Prosthecobacter sp.: one gene and its partner. Each later gene encodes a partner of the first gene's protein in a complex. Links are inferred from orthologs where the notes say so. Each region holds a gene or a part of one and is shown in the gene's direction. Other genes may lie near its edges.

The links.
Region 2: the proteins of accC (region 1) and accD are in contact, whole or in part, in a solved structure (PDB 8UXZ), measured with the Escherichia coli proteins. The link is inferred for Prosthecobacter sp. from one-to-one orthologs.

Annotation. Positions count from the first base shown.
Region 1 is NZ_JAXMIH010000010.1:246,404-252,695, forward strand. What follows is about bases 1,241-4,111. They hold accC (acetyl-CoA carboxylase biotin carboxylase subunit), read left to right. Parts: upstream 1,241-1,930; coding sequence 1,931-3,292; downstream 3,293-4,111. Other genes in these bases: accB (acetyl-CoA carboxylase biotin carboxyl carrier protein), read left to right, coding at 1,287-1,835; lepB (signal peptidase I), read right to left, coding at 3,336-4,111. Also shown: molecular chaperone HtpG, read right to left, coding at 1-571; U1A53_RS13585 (YidB family protein), read left to right, coding at 713-1,150; more of lepB, read right to left, coding at 4,112-4,550; U1A53_RS13605 (ACT domain-containing protein), read right to left, coding at 4,623-5,027; U1A53_RS13610 (histidine decarboxylase), read right to left, coding at 5,024-6,184; U1A53_RS13615 (cadherin-like beta sandwich domain-containing protein), read right to left, coding at 6,244-6,292. UniProt on the Escherichia coli protein: This protein is a component of the acetyl coenzyme A carboxylase complex; first, biotin carboxylase catalyzes the carboxylation of the carrier protein and then the transcarboxylase transfers the carboxyl group to form malonyl-CoA.
Region 2 is NZ_JAXMIH010000006.1:16,165-22,411, reverse strand. The notes cover bases 1,810-4,635. They hold accD (acetyl-CoA carboxylase, carboxyltransferase subunit beta), read left to right. Parts: upstream 1,810-2,712; coding sequence 2,713-3,558; downstream 3,559-4,635. Other genes in these bases: U1A53_RS02905 (hypothetical protein), read right to left, coding at 4,364-4,635; U1A53_RS02910 (hypothetical protein), read right to left, coding at 3,716-4,159; U1A53_RS02920 (ComF family protein), read left to right, coding at 1,810-2,569. Also shown: U1A53_RS02930 (transglutaminase-like domain-containing protein), read right to left, coding at 1-479; purT (formate-dependent phosphoribosylglycinamide formyltransferase), read right to left, coding at 528-1,709; more of U1A53_RS02920, read left to right, coding at 1,763-1,809; more of U1A53_RS02905, read right to left, coding at 4,636-5,011; U1A53_RS02900 (hypothetical protein), read right to left, coding at 5,237-5,683; U1A53_RS02895 (hypothetical protein), read right to left, coding at 6,000-6,247.

The DNA of each region.
Region 1 (6,292 bases):
CCGTGTGCTGCTTGGCGAAGTCGGCGGCGTCTTCCTTGAGATGGAGGACGATTTTGCAGCCGCGCTTCTGATCGACGGATTCATCAATCGTGTAGCTGCTGGCGCCGTCGCTGGTCCAGACGAGGTGCTCGCCCTCGTTGCGCCAAGAATGCGTGTGAACCTCGACTTTGTCCGCGACCATGAAGGCGGAGTAGAAGCCGACGCCGAACTGGCCGATGAGCTGCGCGTCGTTTTGCTTGCCTGCATTCTTCAGCGCGGCGGCGAAGGCCTTCGAGCCCGAGTGGGCGATGGTGCCGAGGTTTTCGACGAGTTCAGCGCGTGTCATACCGATGCCGGTGTCGGCGATGGTGAGAGTGCGGGCGGCCTCATCGGTGGTGATGCTGATTTGCAGTTCGGCGGCGGCATCAAAGATGTCCTTCTCCGTGAGCTGGGTGAGGCGCATCTTTTCCATCGCGTCGGCGGCGTTGGACACCAGTTCGCGGATGAAGATCTCGCGGTCGGTGTAGAGGCTGTGGATGACGATATCGAGGACTTGTTTGACTTCGGCCTGGAATTCGTGGGTTTGGCTCATGGTGATGATTTTTGGGGTTGGGGGTGGGGAGAGTAGCGGGTGGAAATGCGTGGTCAAGGCTTCGCGGGTCAAGAAGGCATCCGTGGCGGAAGGCGAAGCCACCTTGACTTTGAAATCCCCTCCCCCACACTCCGCACACTCATGGGACTCCTCGATTCACTCGCCAAAAACGCGCTGGGCGGCATGCTCGGCGGTGCCTCCAAACAAGATCCGGCCACGATGCTTTCCGGCCTTCTCAACGACGCAGGCGGCCTGCAAGGACTGATGGGGCAGTTTCAAAAGGCCGGTTTTGGTGATCAATTCGCCTCGTGGGTCTCCGCAGGCGCGAATCAGCCCATCGAAGCGGAACAACTGCAAAAGGCTGTGGGTGCGGATGAGATTCAGCGGCTCGCCAGCAAGGTGGGCATGCAGACCCACACCGTGCTGCCGCTGCTCGCGCAGTTCCTGCCACAGGTGATCGACAAGCTCACTCCCAAGGGCCAGATCGACGACAATCTCCCCAGCGGCAGCCAGATTCAAAGTGCGTTGACCAGCGTGATCAGCAGCAGTTTCAGCGGATTGTTTGGCGGTAAACGCTGAGAGCCACAGGACGACGATGGCTGCCAGGGGCACAAACAAGCCCGGCCGGCGCCTTGAAAGTCAAGAGTGCCTTTGTGGTTGCCACGGGCGGGGGAGTTTGTAGTATCGGGGCGTCCGTTGACACACTCCTCCCGACATGGCCAAACGCACCACCTCCAAACCAGCCTCTCCCGCCGCCTCCGCACCTTCTTGCGCCTACGATCTGAAACAGATACGCGAGATCGTCGGACTGATGGCCGAGAACAACCTGACCTATTTCCACAGCGAGCAAAAGGACGCCAAACTTGAGCTGCGCCGTGGTTCTGACCTGGAGTCCGTCAAGGAGCTGCTCAAATGCATGCCCGTGGCCTCCGCCGCTCCTGTTTCCATGTCTGCTCCTGCAGCCCCTGCCCTTGCTGCAGTTCCTGCCGCCAGCATTGCGGCACCTGCAGCCGGCTCCGATCCCGTCGGTCCCACCATCAATTCCCCCATGGTCGGCACCTTCTACCGCTGCGCCGCCCCAGGTGAAAAGTCCTTCGCCAACATTGGCGACATCGTGGACGAAAACAGTAACGTCTGCATCATCGAGGCCATGAAGGTTATGAACGAGATCAAGGCCGAAGCCCGCGGCACCATTGCCCGCGTCCTCGTGGAAGATGGCAAACCCGTCCAATACGGTCAGCCTCTGTTTGAGTTGAAGGCATAGGGCAAAGGGCAAAGGGCGTAGAGTCCTGCCCACACCACCCATACCCGCATCACACTTTCTCCTTCGCTCTAAGCCCTCAGCCCTTCGCTTTTCGCATGTTCAAAAAAGTTCTCGTCGCCAACCGTGGTGAAATCGCCCTCCGCGTCATTCGCGCCTGCAAGGAACTCGATGTCAAAACGGTCGCCGTCTATTCCGAGGCCGATGTCGATTCGATGCACGTTCACCTCGCCGATGAGGCCATTTGCATCGGTCCCGGCCCGAGCAGCGAAAGCTACCTGAAGATGAGCCGCATCATCAGCGCGGCCGAGATCGCCAACGTCGATGCCATCCACCCCGGCTACGGTTTCCTCTCCGAAAAAGCGGAATTCGCCGAAGTCTGCGACAAGTGCAAAATCAAGTTCATCGGCCCTTCCGCTCGCGTCATCGCCATGATGGGTGACAAGAACGTGGCGCGTGAAACTGCCCTGAAAGCCGGCATGCCGATCACCCCTGGCTCCGACGGCATCATCCACACCGAGGAAGAAGCCCTCGAATGGGCGCGCAAGATTGGTTACCCGGTCATGGTCAAGGCCAGCGCCGGTGGCGGTGGGCGCGGCATGCGCCCGGTGCTCAACGAGGCCACTCTGGGCTCCAGCTTCCAAGCCGCCTCCCTGGAAGCCATGAAATGCTTTGGCGACGGCTCCATGTACATGGAAAAGCTCGTCGAAAAACCCCACCACATCGAGTTTCAGGTCGTCGCCGACTCTCACGGCAACGTGGTGCATCTCGGCGAGCGCGACTGCTCCATGCAGCGCCGCAATCAGAAGATCATCGAGGAATGCCCCTCCCCAAAAATCTCCCAAAAAATGCGTAAGCGCATGGGCGATGCCACGGTGAAGCTCTGCAAAGAAATCGGCTACGAGAACTGCGGCACCATCGAGTTCCTCGTCGATAACAAGTGCGAGAACTTCTACTTCATGGAGATGAACACCCGCATCCAGGTGGAGCATCCGATCACTGAGGAGGTTTATGGCTGCGACTTGATCAAGGAGCAGATCCGCATCGCCGCCGGCCTGCCGCTCAGCGAGCACGTCGTGAATGCCCAGCCTCGCGGCCACGCCATCGAGTGCCGCATCAATGCCGAGGATCCTTCCCGCAACTTCGCCCCCAGCCCTGGCAAGATCACGCTCTGGTACACCTCGGGTGGCCGTGGCGTCCGCGTCGATACGCACGTCTATTCCGGCTACTCCGTACCGCCGTATTATGATTCGATGATCGCCAAGCTCATTGTCACCGGCGCCACCCGCGACATCGCCATCCGCCGGATGCGCCGTGCGCTGGGCGAGTTCACTGTCGAAGGCATCAAGACCACGATTCCGCTGCAAAGCCAGATCCTGACCACCTCCGACTTCCAGCACGGCCAGTACGACATCACCTGGGTGGAAAGCTTCCTGCGCCAGGAAGGGATGAAAGCATAGAGTCCTGAGATTGAAGCGGACCAGTTCGTCCGCTTTTCCATTGTTATCGAATCACGCCCCAGTTTCGACCCAGCGGAAAATAGCAGAACAAAGCCGGGCCGACGAGATTGCGTTCCGGCACCGTGCCCCAGTAGCGGCTGTCTGAGCTGTTGTAGCTGTTGTCGCCCATGGCCCAGTATTCACGTGCACCATCACGCGCGCTCAGTTCCCGCACTCTGCCGTCAGACAAAATGCCGAAGTTGCCGTAGCCTTTGTAGGGTTCTTCCATGGCACCCACACGCTTCATGCCGAATTCCTCGGCGGGCTTGCCATTGATCCACAGCACCGGAGATTTGACCTCCAGCCGGTCCCCTGGCACACCCACAAGCCGTTTGATGTAATGCTGGGAGCCTTGCTCGACTGGCACGTTCATGTAAGGGCTGCGAATGTTCTGTGTGGTGAAGACAAACACCTCCCCACGCACCGGACGCCGGAAGTGGTAGGAAAACTTGTTCACCAGCACATGATCGCCGGTGTCGAGCGTACCCCGCGCGAGCAACTGCCCCTCTTTGATCTCTTTGCCGCCAAGATCCCAGATGGAACGCACGATCTGGGCATCGGGGGTGATCTGATTGCCGTCGTTCGAGATTTGGGCACCTGCATAATACAGCAGCCCCAGATTGAACTCGGGATCGGTTGCCAATTGGCGTATCGGAGCCCAGATCCAGATATTATGCCCGTCTTCAAAGTGGAGACGACAGTGGGTGAAAAAGCCCATGAAGCCATGCTCCGTCAGCGGCTCTTCACGGCGCAGACGTCCGGAATGATTCGCCACGACATTGATGTAACTGCGCCCAGCCACGTAATCCTTGCACTGCTGGAAGAAGCCTGGGGAGACGTCCTTCTCGGTATGATTCGCCACGATGCCGTACAGCGTCGGTTGCATGGAGCCGGTGGGGATCTTGAACGGCTGCGCAATGTAGCTGCGGATGCCCAGCGCGATGACGATGGCGACGAAAAACACCTCCACGTTGTCGGCAATGTCCGACTGCTCGGCATGTGGCAGCGCTTTTTCGCAGGCTTTGTTGATCTCGTCGTTCAACGTTGCGATACGCGCCTTGTCCTTCGATCTCATCGCATCCTCCAGGCTCGTACGCAGGGTCGTGATCTCATCCAGTTTCGCCTGGGGCAGGATGTCGCGCTTGTAGTTGATGAAGCGTGTCACCCCCTTGTGCAGGAGTTTGGCGTGCTTGAGGTAGCGTGGGGTGAGGAAGAACATGGGGCTAAAGGCCCGATACTAGGGCGTGTCGGGCAATGCTCAAGTTCTGTCGTCCGCCCTGAATGATTTGATTCAGCCTGGCGGCTCGACCACGAGCACATCGCGCAGCACCTCGGCGGCACGGGCGTTGTCGGAGCACACCAGGCTGGCGGTGGTCTTGTCCGCCTCCCGCCGCAGGATGTGCATGGAGCGCAGGTCGATCCCGGCGTCCTTCAACCGCATGGCGACGGTGGCAAGTGCACCTGGCTTGTCCTCCAGCCGCACCAGCAGGGTGTCCTGGGTGATGACGCGGAAACCCTGCTCACTGAGGGCGCGTAGCGCTTCATCATAGCGGTCCACGCTGAGAACGACGAGGCCATGATCCGCCACGCCCTCGATGTCGATCTCCTCGATGTTGATGCCATGCGCGGCAAGACAAGCGGTGAGCCTGGCGGCGATGCCAAGCTCGTTCGGCACAAGGACGGTGAGCTGTTTCATGACGATGGTTCCCGGTTCTCGGCTCTCGGTTCGCAGTTCACCGCAGCGGCAAAGTCGGTGACGAAGGCGTCGATGACGGCGGTGGTGACGTGGGGCATGACGATGAGATGCGCGATGTTTTTGCGCGGAGCGATGATCCACCGCGCCATGACGGCGGCCGGGGGGCGTGGGAAGACGACCGTGATGGAATTCGGGTGCCGCCAAGCCTCAATGCCCTGCGCGCGGAGCTGCTGCACGGCGTATCCGGCACGCTGGAGGCTGCCCTGCACCATGGCGCGAAGCCCGGCCGTGCCAAGGGTGCGCAAGCGGTGCCAGAGCATGAGCGGGGCGAAGGCACTACGCGAACCGGCGATAGTCGTGTCCAACGCGCCAATGTACTCGATCGATCGAGCGATACGATCCACATGGGCCTTGCGGGCGAGCACCACGCCGCAGGGAATGGGAGCACCGAGCATCTTGTGACCGCTGATGGAGATGCTGTCCGCGCCATCAGCGAAGTTCCAAGGCTGCGGTTCATCGACGAACGGCAGAATCATGCCGCTGAGCGCCGCATCAGCATGGATGTAGGCATTGGTGATGGCGAGATCGTCGAGAATGGCGCGAATCTGCGCAAGGTCGTCCACCGCACCCTTCATGGTGGTGCCGATGTTGGCAAAAATGATCGGCGGAACGTCGCGGTGGATGCGGAGCGTCTCGCGCAAGTCCGCGTAGTCCATCTGGCCGTCGGGCTGGCTCTTGATCATGATGTTCCGCGTATGCTGGAGGCGCAGAACCTTGGCCACGCTGTAGTGCGTGTCCTCGCTGAAGTAGCAGATTCCCTCGGGGAACAGTTCCCGTGCCACGTAAAGGCCGTACATGTTGCCCTCCGTGCCGCCGCTGGTGACGTAGCCCCACCATTCGTCAGCGGGCGCACGCGTGAAGCGGGCGAAGTCCGCCAGCACCTCGCGCTCGAACTCCATCGTGTTGAGGCGGTAGTTGGTGCCGCCGAAGGGATCGCCGACGTTGTTGATGCTGAAGTGGAGGAAGCGGAACAGCTCGCTGTAATCGAAGGCCTGATTGCAGGGATAGCCCACCGTCTGCCGGCTCAGTGCGCACAGCCGCTCATGAAGATCGTCGAGCCGGTGCTGGTCTGCGGGGCTGAGGGTGGAGGGAGTCACGGCGGCGGAAATGTCCCCGCGTCCCCGCCCGGATGCAAGCGTCGCCTGAACGCCGGTGCTCACGGCGGTGCCGTCACCTTCAGATGCACAAAGCGATGACCAGTGCTG
Region 2 (6,247 bases), on another replicon or contig:
ACCCAGAACAGGTTGCTGTTCGCGGGCGAGTAGTAGTCTTTGCTGTTGCCTCGGAAACGCGTGATGCCGCCATGCGGCGCGAACAGCCATTGCGAGAGTTCGTGCGCATCCATGCGACCCTGCTCGGCAAACCCCTCCTCGGCCATCGCGTCGAGACGTTTCGCCAGGTTGGAGGATTGCGTCTTCCAACCGTTCAGGAAGGCGGAAAGCTGGCTCAGGCCCTCCTCAAGCTGCGCGTCCGGGCCTTCCATCCAGCGCCAGCGCATCCAGGTTTCTTCCAACTCGGTGCGGCGTGCCGGTTCGAGCATTTGCGCCACAAGTCGCTCTTCATCGGCGGTGAGCGGCGTCTCCAGCGTCTCAATGTGTTGCGGCAGTTCCCGCCGCATGCCGGTCAGCTCCTGCTTCACTGCCTGACGCACCACCTCCGACTCGTCGTCGAGCAGTTTGATCAGGTGGCTCAGATGAGCGGTGGCAGGCATGGCACGGTGTTAACATGACCCGCCCATCGGGCGCAATCATGAATTGCATCACAGCCGGATTTGCATCGCTTTCGCCGCTCGGTGGGCCTTGGCGCGGGCTTCGTTGATGGTCTTGGCACGGGCGAGGGTCACGGCCATGCGGCGCTGGCCGCTGACGTTCGGTTTGCCGAAGAGGCGGATCTGGGTGTCGGGCTCGGCGAGGACTTTGTCGAGCTTGCCGAACTGAACCTGGGATGATTCACCCGCGACGAGCACAGCGCAGCTCGCGCTGGGGCCGTGCTGGTGGATGTTGGGAATGGGAAGACCGAGGATGGCGCGCACATGGAGCGCGAACTCGCTCAAGTCCTGCGAGATGAGCGTGACGAGGCCGGTGTCATGCGGACGCGGGGAGACTTCGCTGAAGATGACATGGTCGCCTTTGATGAACATCTCGACGCCGAAGAGCCCGCGGCCGCCGAGCGCCTCCGTGATCGCCCCGGCCATCTGTTCGGCGGCTTTGAGCGCTTTTTTGGACATCGGATGCGGCTGCCAGGACTCGCGGTAGTCGCCTTTGATCTGCGTGTGGCCCACGGGGGCGCAGAACGACGTGCCGCCGACGTGGCGCACGGTCAGCATGGTGATCTCGTAGTCGAACTCGACGAAGCCTTCGACGATGACTTTGCCCTTGCCCGCGCGTCCGCCTTCCTGGGCGTATTTCCAGGCCTTGGCGATGTCGCTCTTCTTTTTCACCACGCTCTGGCCCTTGCCGGAACTGCTCATGATCGGCTTCACGACGCAGGGCATGCCGATTTTTTCAATCGCCGCCCGGAACTCCTCTTCAGTGGCCGCAAACACATACGGCGAGGTCTTGAGGCCGAGTTCTTCAGCGGCAAGACGGCGAATGCCTTCACGGTTCATCGTGAGTTTGGCCGCACGGGCGGTGGGGACGACGCGATAGCCTTCCTGTTCCAGTTCCAGCAGCGTGTCGGTGGCGATGGCCTCGATCTCGGGGACGATGCAGTTGGGCTTTTCGACTTCCACGAGGCGGCGCAGCGCCTCGCCATCGAGCATCGAAACGATGTGGCTGCGGTGGGCCACCTGCATGGCCGGGGCGTTGGCATAACGGTCCACGGCGATCACCTCGCAGCCGAGGCGTTGCAGTTCGATGACGACTTCCTTGCCCAGCTCGCCGGAGCCGAGGAGCATGACTTTCGTTGCGGTGGAGGAGAGGGGGGTGCCGATGCGTGCCATGCGGGCAATTAGGCTCGCAGTTGGCTTGCTGCAAATCGCCATTAACTTCAGCCATGCCCTTTCCTGGCCCACCCGCCGAATCACGTCTGCAACGAATGTTGCAGACGGCGTGGGCGGCCGTGGTGGATCTGGTTTATCCGCGTTTGTGCAGCGTTTGCCGCATACCACTGCCGCAGGAGACACCGCGTTCTGGTGCACAGGCCTGGTTTTGCCGCAGTTGTGAGGAATCGCTGCCGCTGGTGGAGCCGCCTTACTGCAAGGTATGCGGCGAGGTGTATGACGGAGCTTTTACGAACGAGTTCCGCTGCATGAACTGTAGCGGGCGGAAATTGGAGTTTGAGTTCGCCGTGGCGGCCTGTCGTGCCGAGGAGGCGATGCGGGAGCTGATTCATCAGTTCAAGTATGACCGCCGCCTGCATCTGCGTGGGGCGCTGGCCACGCTGATGCTGCGGGTGCTGGAGGAGCCCCGGCTGGCGCGGGAAAATCTCGCGGATTGGCTGCTGGTGCCGGTGCCGCTGCATCGCAGCCGCGAGCTGGACCGGGAGTTCAACCAAAGCTGGGAGCTGTGCCAGCGGCTCTCGCAGTTGACCGGTATTCCTGCTGCGAAAGCGCTGGTGCGCGTCCGTGCGACCGAGACGCAGGCGAATCTGGATCGCGACGAGCGGCTGCGGAACCTGCGCGGGGCATTTGCTTTGCCCAAACCACGGCCTTGGCAGCGCCCAACCGACCTTCAGGGCCGCCGCATTCTCCTGGTGGACGATGTTTTCACCACGGGAGCGACGACCAGCGAGTGCGCCCGAATTTTGCGACGTGAGGGCGGGGTAGAAAAAGTGGTGGTCATCACCGCGGCACGCGGCTAGGATCGGCCCCGCGTCCGGCTCTCGCCGGGCCTGACAGTGCGAACGCCGGGTGGTTTTCCTTCCGGCAACTCCTGCGACATGCCACTCGGGGAGACGCTCTATCAGGTCCGTCATCGCAGGACGTCCACACCGATTGACCTACCATGGGATTTTTCAAAAAACGCTCTGTTGACGATTTAGGCGAGAAGAAACGCGACATGCCGGAAGGCCTCTGGACGAAGTGCCCCTCGTGCAACGAAAGCCTGTTTGAGCAGGCGCTCTCCAAAAACCTCCGCGTCTGCACGAACTGCGGCTATCATTTCACCATCGGCTCCGACGAGCGCATCGCCAGCCTGGTGGACGAGGGCAGCTTCGTCGAGATGGACAAGCATCTCGATTCTGTGAACGCCCTCGGCTTCAAAGGCTACCTCGACAAGGTGAAGGCCTACCAGGCCAAGACCGGGCTCACCGAGGCCGTCGTCACCGGCCACGCCACCATCGAGGGCATCGCCGTCCTGGTCGCCATCATGGACTTCCGCTTCCTCGGTGCCAGCATGGGCAGCGTCGTGGGGGAAAAAATCACCCGCGCCATCGAGGCCGCCACCGCCGAGCGCAAGCCGGTCATCGTCTTCTCCGCCTCCGGCGGCGCCCGCATGCACGAGGGCATCCTCAGCCTCATGCAGATGGCCAAGACCAGCGGTGCCCTCGCCCGCCACTCGGAAGCCCGCCTGCCCTACATCTCCGTGCTCACGCACCCGACCACCGGCGGCGTCACCGCCAGCTTCGCCACCCTCGGCGACATCATCATCGCCGAGCCGAAGTGCATGATCGGCTTCGCCGGACCGCGTGTGGTGAAGGAAACCACCCATGCCGACCTCCCTCCCGGCTTCCAGACCGCCGAGTTCATGATGCAGCACGGCCTCGTCGATATGATCGTGGACCGCAAGGACATGCGCCCCACGCTGGCGAAGGTGCTGCGCTACCTGGCCGGAGTGAAGGCAAGTGCCTGACGGCTTCGGGATCAACCGAGCCTGCATGCCGCTGCGGATGATCTCAGGTCATTCGGCCACGCCTCCAATGCTCAACCCGGCTGCTTGTGTTCTTCGCGATTTGGGTTGTCAGCCAGTTGCAGCCCGACCCCGTTTCCCCTATTGGTGGCGCGCGGGTTCATTTTTCATTTTTTGGTTCGATGAAAAAGTGTTTGGCACCATCAAATGGAAACTCTCTTTTTAAGAGCCCAGCGTCAGTCGCAACTACAGCACCATCTTTTTTAACACCAAGTATTCTTTTATAATATATATCTTGTGGATCAGACAACAACGCTGCCTTCTCGTCTTCTACGATCCATACTCGATTTTTTGGCCCTTGAATAGAAACCCAAAATCCGACCCTTTCTTGGTGGTGCGCTACCAGCTCATAAACTGCTTTATCTACTGGCACTTTTTCTTCGATACCTTTGCTCAAAATATGTTCGTTCACCTCTCGTAAGAGGGCGATTCTCACATTATCCAAGGCCGAGGCCTTCCGAACCGTGCTTCCACTTCCCCGACGCCCACAGTCGACAAATAGAGAACACATTGCAATGCCGGCCAATACAAGTGACGTCTTCATAGCTATTTCAGAGGGGAAACGGGGTCCGGGTGCAAATTCTTGACGGTGGGTTGATGTTCATAGCTCAGACGAAGCGGCGGTCATAACTTCATTTTCCCAAATTGGCTGGCACGTCCCGCGCTATTGGTTGGCTCGTGGGTTCATCTGCCATTGGTTGGCATCCGGTGACATCTGCCGCTTCCCGCTATTGGTTGGCGTACGGGTTCATTTTTCAGTTTGAATGAATAGATCTGCTCCGTTTTTTTCGAGCAACTCGATTGCTGATTTCATTTTTGCACCAATGTCAACATTCACAATAATGAAGCTAGCCTTGAGCACGATGACTTGCTGAGGATGTGCGTCGATCCACTCCTTCGGCAACCCAAGCGTATTTAGCGTGGGAAACTTTAGATGTATTTTCGCCATATCAATTTCGCGCTTCCTCCCGAAAAAAGCATCTGGATCACCTATCTCCAATCGCTCGGCTAATCCCATGATTGGCAAAACGTCGATTGTCGCTCCAGATGTGTTGGCAAAAATTGAGAGCGTGGCAAGAGGCAGGTGGGCTAGGGAGCTCAAAGCACCAGCTTTGACCTCTTCACATGAAATCCAGAGGAATAGTTCGTTGAGTTTCCTGAACGGCAACCCTTGAAGCACTACCCAATCGCTTCCAATGGGCAATGTGAGTGCAACGACTTGTAGTGAATAGACGGAATCGGCATCCAGCTTTGCGGACAAATCAGCGAGCGAGGTATGTGGTAGTACTCGCCGGTGTGGAGACATTACCACAATGCGTTTTTCATTCTCCGCAATGCATTCATTAGCGGTGCCCGAAAAAATGAGCAGCAATAAAAGAGAATATGTGTGTTTCAAGAACATCGCAAGCCTCCACTCAAGGAAACGGGGTGAAACGGGCCTGGGTGAAGTGTGTTTGTGGCAAAAAACCGCTGTTGATACAAGAAAAAAGAGGGCGCACGCCGCTGCGGATGATCTCAGATCATTCGGCCCCGCCTCCCATGGGGAACCCGGCCGCTTGCGTTCTTCTCGATTTGGTTTGTCAGCCAGTTGCACACCGACCCCGTTTTCCCATTTCCTTTTCTAAAACACATCCAGCACCACAAAGCATCGGCTTCCGGCCTTCACCGTGAACACTTCAGTCAGCAGGCCCTTGCCTTCGCCATTGCAGACCACGGCATTCTTCCAGTCCACCGGCGGCTGAATGCAGCCGTCCATCAGCGGGCGGATGCGCTCTGCAAAGAATCTGGCATGATTTTCATTCTCAAAGTCAACCGGATGAAAAGCCACACCTCCCTTGTCAGCATCCAGGATGTCTCCGGCCGCGCACTCAAAAACATGCCTGTTCTCCCGGAAATGCCCCGTCGAAAACAGCAGCCGGCAGTGATGAGCCTGCGAAATCACCCGGGCATCGATCAGGCGGCCCAAAGTGCGGCCCTCATGCCCCCGCATCACCCACAGCCACCACGTGCCCATGAGTAACAAAAACGCCACCAGGATTCGCGCCGCAGTTTTCCATCTGGAACTCATTTCAACCCATCATCCCGCTCCGCAGCGCATCCGTCAAGGCGGGTGCAAATTCTTGACAGTGGTCACGGTGCTCATGATTCGGAAGACGGCATGGCTGGGGGCTGCAAAGCACTCATGTTTCCGGCCATTCTGCCCAAACCAAGATGGGGTCGCAAGCACGTTGGATGGGGACTTGAAGACCCGCCACGCCCGCCATCCATGCCAAAGAGAATGGATGCCCGTCCCGCTTTCGCACCCTGACACCGGTTCGCTCGTCCTGCGCGGATGGGTTCGTCCAGGAGCCGATTTCCATCAGTCGATCCCGGCCCAACAGCCGTCATCCCGGCTTTGCGTGCCGCCAAATCGCGAATGGGTGGCGGCAAATCACGATTTCGTCCGGCCAAACATGGAGTTGGTGGCAGTAACCCCAGGAGTGGTAAACCAAGGGGAGGGAATCAGGAAAGAAATCCGATGACCCATTGGAAATCAAAGCGTTGAACCCCACACCCCTCCTCGGGTTGAGCTTTTCCCGACTCGGGAAAGGCTTTTCCGAGCGCGGATTGAGCGTTTCCGAACTCGGGTTGA